One region of the Hahella sp. NS-SX17 genome, then DNA from elsewhere that is predicted to be linked to it. Evidence: predicted binding sites of a transcription regulator. Region 1 holds the regulator's gene; each other region holds the start of a gene.
What was found. Region 1 encodes FNR, which switches genes on or off when oxygen is low (the NO sensors DNR and NnrR bind a similar motif). Its sites were predicted from a motif close to TTGATNTANATCAA; they were not measured.

Region 1 (3,850 bases):
ATGCTGGCCGACGTGGCTCCTTTGTGCAAAACAGGGCCTACTTCCGTCCAGATGCAAACCTGGATCAAGCTGAATACGGGGATGAACCGGTTGGGTCTGCCGTTAAATAGGCTGACCGATGTTGCTGAGAGGTTGCAGCGGCTACCCGGGCTTTCAGTTATCGGAATAATGACGCATTTCGCCTGTGCTGATGAGATGGATAGTTGGCTGCAGCAGAAGCAGTGGCGGGCGTTTCAGGCTGGTATGAGGTCTTCGGGGTCGGAAAGTTGGCGTTATTCCGCCGCCAATTCTGCAGCTTTGCTACAGTACCCTGAAACTCATTTAGACTGGGTGCGCCCAGGAATAGCCATGTATGGCGCGTCTCCGATGGCGGATAAGACGGGGGCGAATTTTGGGCTGAAGCCAGTTATGACTTTTGAGTCGCGCTTGATCGCTACCCGAGAGCTGGAGGTGGGTGATTCTGTTGGATATGGCGCTACATGGACTGCGGATGGTCCAACGAGAATGGGGGTCGTTGCGGTCGGCTACGGCGATGGCTACCCGAGGCAGATGCAAAGCGGGGCGCCTGTTGCGGTGTGTGGCAAGCGGACGAAAATTATCGGTCGTGTATCTATGGATATGCTGACAGTGGATATTACCCATATTCCGGAGGCGCGTATTGGGTCGGAAGTGGAGTTGTGGGGGGGGATTATTTCTGCTGATGAAGTTGCAGGATACGCCTCAACAATCTCCTATACTTTATTTACTGGTATGACCTCGAGAGTGCCCAGAGTCTACCTTGGCGGCTCCACTGCGGGCTAAGACGGCGCTTACGCGATAAGCGCTTAGATAAGGCTTCTGGGTGACGCCCGAAGCGCTGGGTTTGCTAAAATTCTGCCGGGCAGCCAATATTGTTAGCATATATATTCTTCAGGCGATCCGCCTTCTGCGGGGCGTCAAAGGCCATAAGAAGCATTTAAGGGGGCATGAGTGATTGTTTGTGTGACGGGAATAGATTCGCCTATAGGTAAGGCTATAGCTCAGCGCCTGCAGCAGAGCGGTATAGCAGTGGAGGGCGTACCCTACGAACAGTTCCTGATGACTAATGATGCTATCGTGCGTGGAATGAAGGCGATGCCCGTTGCGGATTTTGTTGTTCACGCAGCGGAAATGGGGGATCTGTTCAAGTCGGAGCAACATCCGGACTTGGCGTATCAAGTTAACGTGTCTGCTTGTGTGGCGGTTGCGGAGGTCGCAGCCTTATGGAAAGCGCCGATTATTCATTTATCGAGTCATCTTGTCTTTGATGGCGTCAAAAAGAACCCCTATATTTCGGCAAACAAAGGTCGTCCGCTTTCTGTATATGGTCGGACTAAGTTGCAGAGTGAGCAGTGGTTTCAGGAAAACTATAGCAAGCATCTGATTTTGAGGATGGGGTGGTTGCTGGAAGCTGGCGCTCAAGGATGGCTGCAGACGATGCTGACGGCTTTGTCTTCAGGCAAGAGACTTAACGCCAGTACGGATATGCAGTTGACGCCTGTTGCGGTGGATGATGTGGCGAGAGTGGTGGACGCTATTATTAAGCAGTTAAGTTGTAATATTTCTGTGTGGGGCGTCTATCATTATGCTGGCGCTGAAACAGTGACGCACTTTGAGCTGCTGAAGGCGATTGTATTGCAGGCATTCGGTCAAGAGGAAATGTTGCAGGCTCTGATAGAGAAGAAAGGCGCTGATGTGTTGCCTGGGGTGGCCCTGCCTGCGAATGGGGCGTTGGGGTGCATCAAATTGCGAAACACCTTTGGCGTTAAACAGCTTCCCTGGCGTCGTTATCTGCCTGCGCTGATTGAGCAATGCCAGCAGCGTGGCGCTGTGAAATCAACTGAAAACTGTTTGGAAGAGACCCGCTAGCGGGCGTTGAGTGCTGACTCCTTGTGGTGCTCCAGGCACTTGGTGTCATGGCGAAGGATCTTCTGCAGTTCGTCTAATTGCAATATTTGGACTTCTCTTCCTTGCACTTTGATAATGCCGTTGTTCTGGAAGCGAGTGATGACTCGGCTGACGGTTTCGACCGCCAAGCCTAAATAGTTGCCTATATCGCTACGCGGCATGGGTAACCTGAAATTTGTGCCGGACAGGCGACGACGACTGAAGCGGGTCGACAGGGATAGTAAAAGCGATGCTATGCGCTCCTCAGCGGAGTTTTTGCTCAGTAACATGGTGAGTTGCCTGCTTTCCTGAATCTCTTTGCTCATCAATGAGAAAAAGTGGTGTTGCAGGCTGGGAATATCTGAGGCGAGGTCTTCAAATTTTTCCAGAGGAATTTCGCATACGCTGGTGCGCTCAAGTGAGACGGCGGAGCAGGAGTATTTTTCCATGCTAACGCTGTCCAGGCCGATAATTTCTCCGGGCAGGTAGAAACCCGTTACCTGCTCTTCGCCTTCCTCGGACACGGTGAATGTTTTAATTGCGCCGCTGCGCACCGCGAAGCATGAGCGAAACGGCGTGTGCTGCTCAAAAATATACTCGCCGCGATTTAGCATTTTCCCCTGGCGAATAATTTCTTCCAGGCGATCAATGTCTTCAGCCCCGACTGCGATAGGAATGCAAAGCTTGCTCAAATTACATTCATGGCAGCCTCTGTGTAAGCTAAAAGGAGAGGAGGTTGCTATATGCTTGCTTTCCATCGGTCGCCTCGTGGCTGAATGAGTGAAACTGCTTAAAGAGGCTTCTAGGATAGCCAATAGCTATTTAAAAGCAAATCCCCACAGCAGGAAAAATAAGGGGAAAACCTGCGCTCGCCTTTGTTTTTACATTGCTTTTACCTTTTGTTACAGCAGCGCCTGAGTGTATCGGATCGCCCGCGCTGGAAGTTCGCTGTTATCGAGAGTTTTGTAGTAATCATCCAGCTGTGTGGCGTTGCGCAACTGGTAATGGGGGGTGTATGAAAATGCGCCCAGCCCGACGCCGTGCAAGCAGTTAACGCCTTGACTTATCAGTCCAGTCCAGGGGAGGGCGAAAAAGTCCTGGGTTATCGGAATGAAAGATGCGGATTTGATGCGTCGTTTGAAGTCCTTGAGTGTGGCCTCCAGCCCAAGGGAACTGCTGGTTTCTGGCTTGTGGCAGGAAAGCAAAACGCCTTGTGGTCTTTCGGTGAGCACCTCTTCGAGGTGCTGTGATAGCGCAGCTTGAGTGGCGGGGGACACCTTAAGACGCAGATAGACAGCTTTGAAATCAAATGCCCGAATGGTTTGCAGCCAGCTCTTTAGGTCTTTAATGGGGAATGATTGCGCATGCTCGCCCGGATCATTGATACAAATGATATTAAAGCCCAGTCCCTTAATTAGGGCGAGCGCTTCCTCGGAGTCAGGGCGCGCGTCCAGCTCAATGACGTGCCGAGCGTCAGCGCCAAAGTTCAGCTTAAATTCCCTGCCTAAGTAGTACATCACTTGAGTTTGCGCTGCTGGCGTCAGCTGGCGCACTAAGTCGCCAAACCAGTGCAAATATTTGACCTGACTGCCCTCAGGAAGTGATTGCTTGAGAAGTTTTACTTCTTTCACAACGTAGTTGATGTATTTTTGCAGACTCGCGTTCATGGAAGGAAGTTGGCGAGTGTAGTTCTCCGCGCTGACGAGTGCATTAAAACAAGGCGCCTGAACGCTCAGGGCGAATCCACCCTCGTAGGAGCGAGACAGGGAGCTGTTGCGATAGTCTGCGGTGTAAGCTCCTTCGTTCAAGGCGCTCCAGTTTTCGTTGGAAAACTCTTTGGGAGGAGAGTTGAGCAAGTAAACCCAGCTATCATTGCCCCCATTTTGTTTTGCTTGTTCGATGACCTTTCCGACTGGCATATTGGGTCTCCAACCAGGTAAGAAAA
Region 2 (3,850 bases), 2.0 Mb from region 1:
TGGGGAATCGAGGAGGTCGAATCTAACGAAGATGGTGAAGAGAGGTTCAGCCTGAAAGTCGTGGAAGGCCATTCCGTGCCCGAACCCTACACCCTGGTTCTAATGACCATCGGCCTGGCTGGATTCGCTGGCGCGAGGCGCTTTCGTAAAGCGGCGTAACTAGGCCCAAGCAGCTTTAAGTATGGCTCGTTCTTCAAATGAAGTAGTTGGGCGGGCTATGCTTTTAGAATATTTTGACGTCTTGGCTGGAGAGTGGCATAGGATATGCTGACGTCAGTATGTGAACGCTCATACAAGGAGGAAGGCATGAGTCTCATTTCAATAGCGGAAAATCTCTGGATCTACAACGGCGAAGCAGTTCCCTACTTTGGATTGGCGTATACCACCCGCATGACAGTGGTGCGCTTGTCCAATGGCGATATTCTGGTTCACTCACCCACTCGTTATGATGACGCATTGGCGCGGGAAGTAGCCGAGCTGGGTCCGGTCAAATATCTGGTGACGCCGAATAAACTTCATCATTTGTTTTTGCCTCAGTGGATGGCGCACTTCCCCGACGCCGCCTGTTACGGCACTCCAGGTTTACAGGAAAAACGTAAGGATATTTCCTTTGACGGCTTACTGGGCGAGAACCCGGAGCCGGGGTGGGAAAAGGATGTGGATCAGACTTTGTTTCGCGGCAGTTTCGTCATGAAAGAAGCGGTTTTCTTTCATCGCAGTAGTCGCACTCTGATTCTCGGGGATTTGATCGAAAACTTCCGAGTGGACCACTTCCATGGGTGGCGACGCTGGGTCGCTTTGCTGACGGGGATTATCGCTCCTCATGGCAAGACGCCGATAGACTGGCGTCTCACTTTTATATTCGGCAGGTCTAAAGCCAGGGCCGCGCTGAAGAAAATGCAGGCGTGGCGACCGGACAACATCATCATTGCCCATGGCGAGTGTGTCATCGGCCATGGCTCTGAGTTTCTGGCGCGGTCTTTTTCCTGGCTCAAATAGCAGATCGGCGCGGGGCCGTCTACATCAGGTCGACCCCGCACTTCAGGTCTTCGAACCAGGACAGGAACTGGCCGATTTTGTCTTTGCCGAAAAACGGCTTGCCGTGCTGCGGCAGCATCATTTCCACATCGAGCTTGCGCACTTGATTCACCCATGCCTGACAGGCTTTGTTGGAAGCCATATAGCGTTTATGGAAGCCTTCCATCAACGGGATATGCTTGGCCATATCCTGCACGGGCTCATGATCCCAGCCTGGAGTCATGGCGGCGCCGACGTCGCCGGAGAACAGGATTTTGCTGACGGGATCGTAGAAGTGAAAGTTACCAACTGAGTGTAAAAAGTGCGCAGGTACGGCGCGAATCTGGGATTTGCCCAAGGGAATCTGCGCTCCGTCGTCTGGTAACTCCACCATGCGGTGGCTGAGAGATTTATTCATTTTTCCGGAGACGAACTCCGACACCAAATGCGGCAGGAAGCGCGCCCACAGACGTGAGGTCACCACCTGACAGTCGGTGTGCATCAGCCAGCGCGGCAACGAAGTGATGATATCCGGGTCCTGGTGCGAGGCGAAGACATAACGCAGGGAGGACTTGATGGAAATGTGTTTGGACAGTTCGATGGAAAGCGGCGTGTAGGTCAGTTCGCCGCCGGGGTCAAATAGCGCGGCTTCGCCATGGTCCACGATGACCAATTGATTGCTGGGAATCGCTTCCCCTTCGACCAGACCGGTCAGGAACAGGCAGACATGCCCGTTTTTATCATACAACTTCATTGCTTTTTGGCTCATATTCCCTCCATAGCCATTCGGCGCCGGCCGCCTCGGTTAAAAACAAGACAACCTGACAAGAAAGCGGCGTATTGTACGTGGCAAGTCCAATGCGGCTCTGATATAGGTCAAAATGGAGAGATTAGGAGGGCCTGAACCATAAAGATATCAAGGACAATAGGGGGCTCAGGCCTGTTCGAGTAGTTGTTCGACCAGGGTGACGACACCTTGAGTGGCGGGTTCATTTATCACCACTGCGTCATGCGCCTCTGGATCAGCGTTAGGATCGACGATATATATGGGGACGCCGCGCATGCGCTTCTCCACCAGATAGGCGGCGGGATACACCTCCAGAGATGTACCCACCACCAGCATGATATCGGCGCTGTGAACGATTTTCTGCGCCTGGGAGAACAATGGCACCGGCTCGCCAAACCAGACTACGTCTGGCCGTAACTGGCTGCCTCGTTCGCATTTGTCGCCAATGTTAATGTCCCGATCGCCGTGCTGGTAAACCAGCTTAGGATTCACTGAACTGCGACTTCTCATTAACTCGCCATGGATATGCAGCACTTGGTTGGATCCGGCGCGCTCGTGCAGATCATCCACGTTCTGGGTGATGATGGTTACTAAGTAGCATTCTTCTAATCGACTCAGAGCGTAATGCGCGGCGTTGGGCTGAGCGGCGGCCATGATGCGGCGTTGCGCGTTCCAGTAGGTCAGCACTTTCTCGCGATCTTTGCGCCAGCCTGTTAACGAGGCGACCTCGTTATAGTCGGTCTCGCGCCACAGACCGTTTTCGCCGCGATAAGTTTGAATGCCGCTTTCGGCGCTGATTCCGGCGCCTGTAATTACCACGATATGCTTCATATAGAACGTACTTCAATATAGGAAAACTGCACTGCGTATGTGAGTCAGAATGCCAAACAATCCGCTATCAAGGCAACCACGACGACTCGCAGGCGCCGAGTCGAATCAAACATCAGCCGTTCGCAAGGAGAGGCAATGAGTTTCGATGCTTTTGTCGCACGCCATTTAAGACATCCGAAGGGATTTTTCGGGAAAGTATTCGCCAATGCGATGAGCAGCGCCAATTACGAGCTGAACCAGTTCATGAAACAGGCTATGGGTCTCGGGCCTTCAGATCGTGTACTGGAGATTGGTTTTGGCGCCGGCAAGTTGATTCGCGAGATGGCCCAAATCACTACTAACGGCGGCGTGGCGGGCATTGATACATCAGTGACCATGGTATCCCAGGCGACGCGCAACAATCGCAAACTTATCTCAGAGGGGCGCGTGACTTTAGTGAACGCCTCTGTTGAAAATATTCCATTTGAGGATGCGGCTTTCACCAAGGTGTGCAGCGCCAACACGCTTTATTTCTGGCCTGACCCGGAAGAGAATATCCGCGAAATTTATCGCGTGTTAACCAATGGCGGGACTTTAGCTTTGGGCTTTCGTACAGACAGGCAGCTGAGCAAGCTGCCGTTTTCCCGCCATGGTTTTCAGCTCTATTCCGAGGAGGGGGTGATGGCGCTTTTACGCCAAGCTGGTTTTTCTTGCGTTGAGATTCTGTGGGAAAAGCGTCAACAAATGACTTCCTACTGTGCTTTGGCTACCAAATAGTCGCCGACCTTGAAATCATCCGGCGTGACGTAAAAGCTGGCCCCGATGCGGCTGCTAACCGCGACGCCATCTTGTATCTTCGCCAGACATCCGCTGATCTCTACGGCGCATTCCAGTTGATTGGGGCGCGCTATATCAATCATTATCAGATAGCGGTTTCCGGCAGCCGATGTGATAGTCGTTTCGCTATGGCTTCCGGCGCGCTGCAGCAGCTCAGCATAGGAAGCATCCCAAAGTTCTTTCATCGCAGCCTGCAGCGCCGCAATGGCGTCTTGATGTTCGTTATTACTTAGCAAAGGAATGATCTCATGGATAAAGACAAGGCTCGGATTGCGTTAGTAACCGGAGGTAGTAAGGGTATCGGACTGGCCGTGGTGAAGAAACTGTTGCGTCAGGGGGATTGCGTGGTCACCTGCGGTAGAAACGACGCCAATTGGGAAGAGGCGAAGGCCGTGCATC
Region 3 (3,850 bases), 2.9 Mb from region 1:
ACCACGTCGCGGGGATCATACAAGTGAGCCCGATGCCAGGCGTCGCTGTATTTTTCTCCCACGCGGGCCAGGTCTGGACCAGTACGCTTGGAGCCCCACAGGAATGGGTGCTCATAAACGGATTCACCGGCGACAGAGTAGTGGCCATAGCGCTCGGTTTCCGCACGGAACGGACGAATCATCTGTGTATGGCATACGGTGCAGCCTTCACGGATATAAATATCGCGTCCTTCCAACTGTAATGCGTTCAGCGGCTTGAGGCCTTTAACCGGTGTCGTCACTTCTTTGGTGAAGAACAATGGTACGACTTCTACGAGTACACCGAAGCTGATTGCAACCACAATCAGAGGGATCATCAAGCCAAGGTTTTTCTCGACGACTTCATGATTCATCGAATTCTCTCCCTCTCAGTTAAACAGCTTGTGGAACAGAGTCAGCTTGCGGCAGCGCATCTATCGCTTTGGCGTCGCGTTGTCTGACGGTTTTCCAGGTGTTGTACGCCATGACCAGCATACCGGTCAGGAATATGGCGCCGCCCAGGACGCGCACTTTGTAGCCAGGGTAGCTGGCGTTCAGCGCCTGTACGAAGCTGTAGGTCAGGGTGCCGTCTTCGTTAACTGCGCGCCACATCAGGCCTTGCATAATACCGTTGACCCACATCGCCGCGATGTACAGTACGGTGCCGATGGTCGCCAGCCAGAAGTGAACGTTGACCAGTTGCACGCTGTACATTTGTTTCAGGCCATACAGACGGGGGATCAGATGATAAAGCGCGCCAATGGAGATCATCGCCACCCAGCCCAAAGCGCCTGAGTGAACGTGGCCGATAGTCCAGTCAGTGTTGTGGGAAAGCGCGTTGACGGTCTTGATGGACATCATCGGGCCTTCGAACGTGGACATACCGTAGAAAGACAGAGAGACGACCAGGAAGCGCAGCACCGGATCAGTGCGCAGCTTATGCCATGCGCCGGACAGGGTCATCATGCCGTTAATCATGCCGCCCCAGGAGGGCGCCAGCAGGATCAGTGACATAACCATACCTGCGCTTTGCGCCCAGTCAGGCAGTGCGCTGTAGTGCAAGTGGTGCGCGCCGGCCCAGACATAGATGCTGATCAACGCCCAGAAGTGAACGATGGACAGGCGGTAAGAGTAAACAGGACGCTCCGCTTGTTTGGGAACGAAGTAGTACATAATGCCCAGGAAGCCGGCGGTCAGGAAGAATCCTACTGCGTTATGGCCCCACCACCATTGCACCATTGCGTCGATGGCGCCAGCGTATACAGAATAAGACTTCATGGCTGAAACAGGGATCGCCATGCTGTTGCCGATGTGCAGAATGGCGACAGTAATAATAAAAGCGCCGAAGAACCAGTTGGCGACGTATATATGCTTGCTTTTACGCTTGGCGACCGTGCCAAAGAAAACAATAGCGTAAGCCACCCAGACAACCGCGATCAGAATATCGATCGGCCATTCCAGCTCAGCGTATTCTTTGGACGTGGTGTAACCCAGAGGCAGCGTGATAGCGGCCAGTACGATAATCGCCTGCCAGCCCCAGAAGGTGAAGCTGGCCAGACCATTGGAAAACAGAGAAGCCTGACTGGTGCGTTGGACTACATAGTAGGAAGTGGCGAAAAGAGCACAGCCGCCGAATGCGAAGATAACGGCGTTAGTATGCAGAGGTCTCAGACGACCAAAGTGGAACCATGGATAGTGAGTGTTTAGCTCCGGCCAGACCAGCTGTGCTGCGATAAGCACGCCGACAGCCATGCCCACTATACCCCAAACAACCGTCATGATGGCGAACTGACGCACCACCTTGTAGTTGTAGGTTTCGTTAGCACTTACTGTATTCATTAGTGACTATTCCTACCCTGAGTTGATTAATACGGCGCAAACCTGCTGGCGAGTTCTTTATGCTTTTGCAATTTTGAGTTGTCGCCCAGTTCGAATGTCAGGCTTTCAGGATCCAGAAACCAGGGGCCTCTTTTTCCTCCCCCCTCGACAGCGGGCCGAAGCATAAGAGTTGCGCAATAGGGCTGTCAACTTAATATGCTTGGCCAAGTCATTATCTCCACATATTTTTTCCCCTGCTTGATATGCATCAAACGCGTTATAAACCGGAGGGCGGATGCGTTAGTTCAGAAGGGGGAGCGTCTGTCTTCGACTTTACTGCAAGGGAAGTCTCAGGGCATGTGAAGCAATGACCAAAGGACAGGAAATCCCTCTCACCCAATGCCTAAATAACTACTAGAAATAATAGATGATTTCTGGCTGATTTCTGGTCAATTTCATGTGGGGCGGCTCCTTCCTTTAATAAAGAAGGCAAGATCGTGATAATGACGGCCTTCGCGCAAAGATGAATATTTTGTCAGATCGCAGTTTTTATATTGATTTTTAGCTGGTGGAGGGCGCATGCGCTTTATGGTTGACGGCCCGGAACAGGCCCGGAAGGTTCTTTTATTCGCCCATGGCGCTGGCGCGCCGATGGACTCCGATTTCATGTCCTTTATCGCACAGGAGATTGGCGAAGGCGGCGTTAAAGTTGTGCGCTTTGAGTTTCCTTATATGCAAGAGCGTCGCGACACTGGAAAGAAGCGTCCGCCAGACCGTCAGGAGAAGTTGCTGAGTTGCTTTGCAGAGGCGCTGGGAAACTGTTCTCCTGATGCGGAGGTTTTTCTGGCGGGCAAATCCATGGGTGGACGCATGGCCAGTATGCTGGCGGCGGACCTGCCGAAAGGCGGCGAACGTGTGAAAGGATGGCTGGCGTTTGGTTATCCCTTTCACCCCCCAGGCAAACCGGAAAAGCTCAGGACGGAGCACTTGGCGAGTATTCAGCTTCCGGGATTGATACTGCAAGGTGAGCGCGACCCATTTGGCGGAAGTGCGGAAAGTATGGAGCAATACTTGGGGGAGCAGGGCGCCATCGAATGGCTTCCTGATGGCAATCATGATCTGGCCCCGCGCAAGGCCTCCGGTTTGAGCAAGGAGCAAAACTGGCGTACGGCGGCGCAGGCCGCGCTGACCTTTATGCTTCGCTGATTTGCCCAGGGCGACAGGATCAACGACAATAGCGGCCTTTACCCGGTCGCGCCTTGGCGTGTCGATGAATTGATGATTGGAAATGCCCGGATGTCGCAAAAGCACCCTTCTAGTTCCTCCCGAAAACGTACTTCTTTAAGCTCCGGTAAATATTCCGCCATCGGACTTCTCGCCTATTGCAGGCCCGGATTTGAAGCGGAATGCGCACAAGAGCTGCAGAATATTGCTTCACTGCAGTTTGTTTATGGCTACTCAAAAATAGACAAGGGATCAGGCGTCGTATTTTGGCGTTGCTCCCAGGGTAATGCGGTGGATGTATATAAAGAGATAAATGTGAGCCGCTGCATTTTTGCGCGGCAGGTATTTTGCGCGTTGCATGACCTCGAAATCGAAGACGCCACTGATCGGGTGTCGCCGGTTGTCGAGGCGCTGCGTGGCGGTGGCGTGTTCGGGTTCCTGCATATCGAAACGCCGCTGGAGGACGACGCGGGCTCTCTGCAGAAGCTGGCCAGAAAACTGACGGCGCCGATGAGCGCCGCCTTGCGTAATGCAGGGGTGCTGAGTAAAGCCAAATCTGAAGAGCTGCCTCAGCTACATCTGGTTTGTCTATCCGGCCAACACATCATCGCCGCTCTGGCGACCTATCCCAACAGCAGTCCTCTGCCTTTAGGCATACCTCGTTTACGATTTCGGGATGAAGCCCCGAGCCGTTCCGCATTGAAAATAGAGGAGGCGTTTCTGACCATGTTGACGCCGGCGGAGCGTGAGTTTGTATTGAAACGCGGTCAGCGGGGCGTGGATCTGGGCG

Region 2: AC2IBB_RS01135 (oxygen-binding di-iron domain-containing protein) is a predicted target of FNR. The motif match lies at 1,884-1,897, and genes of this name have one in related genera.
Region 3: ccoN (cytochrome-c oxidase, cbb3-type subunit I) is a predicted target of FNR. The motif match lies at 2,095-2,108, and genes of this name have one in related genera.

What each region holds. Positions count from the first base shown of each region.
Region 1 covers NZ_CM170632.1:2,211,182-2,215,031, forward strand. Annotated here, with positions in the region: gene alr (alanine racemase) at 1-801, shown strand, start outside; gene AC2IBB_RS10035 (SDR family oxidoreductase) at 982-1,887, shown strand; gene fnr (fumarate/nitrate reduction transcriptional regulator Fnr) at 1,884-2,663, opposite strand; gene AC2IBB_RS10045 (hypothetical protein) at 2,808-3,824, opposite strand.
Region 2 covers NZ_CM170632.1:228,300-232,149, reverse strand. Annotated here, with positions in the region: gene AC2IBB_RS01145 (PEP-CTERM sorting domain-containing protein) at 1-159, shown strand, start outside; gene AC2IBB_RS01140 (DUF4336 domain-containing protein) at 307-999, shown strand; gene AC2IBB_RS01135 (oxygen-binding di-iron domain-containing protein) at 1,019-1,786, opposite strand; gene AC2IBB_RS01130 (SIR2 family NAD-dependent protein deacylase) at 1,952-2,635, opposite strand; gene AC2IBB_RS01125 (class I SAM-dependent methyltransferase) at 2,771-3,391, shown strand; gene AC2IBB_RS01120 (hypothetical protein) at 3,367-3,687, opposite strand; gene AC2IBB_RS01115 (SDR family NAD(P)-dependent oxidoreductase) at 3,700-3,850, shown strand, end outside.
Region 3 covers NZ_CM170632.1:5,127,064-5,130,913, reverse strand. Annotated here, with positions in the region: gene ccoO (cytochrome-c oxidase, cbb3-type subunit II) at 1-392, opposite strand, end outside; gene ccoN (cytochrome-c oxidase, cbb3-type subunit I) at 412-1,857, opposite strand; gene AC2IBB_RS22815 (alpha/beta family hydrolase) at 2,416-3,042, shown strand; gene rlmM (23S rRNA (cytidine(2498)-2'-O)-methyltransferase RlmM) at 3,133-3,850, shown strand, end outside.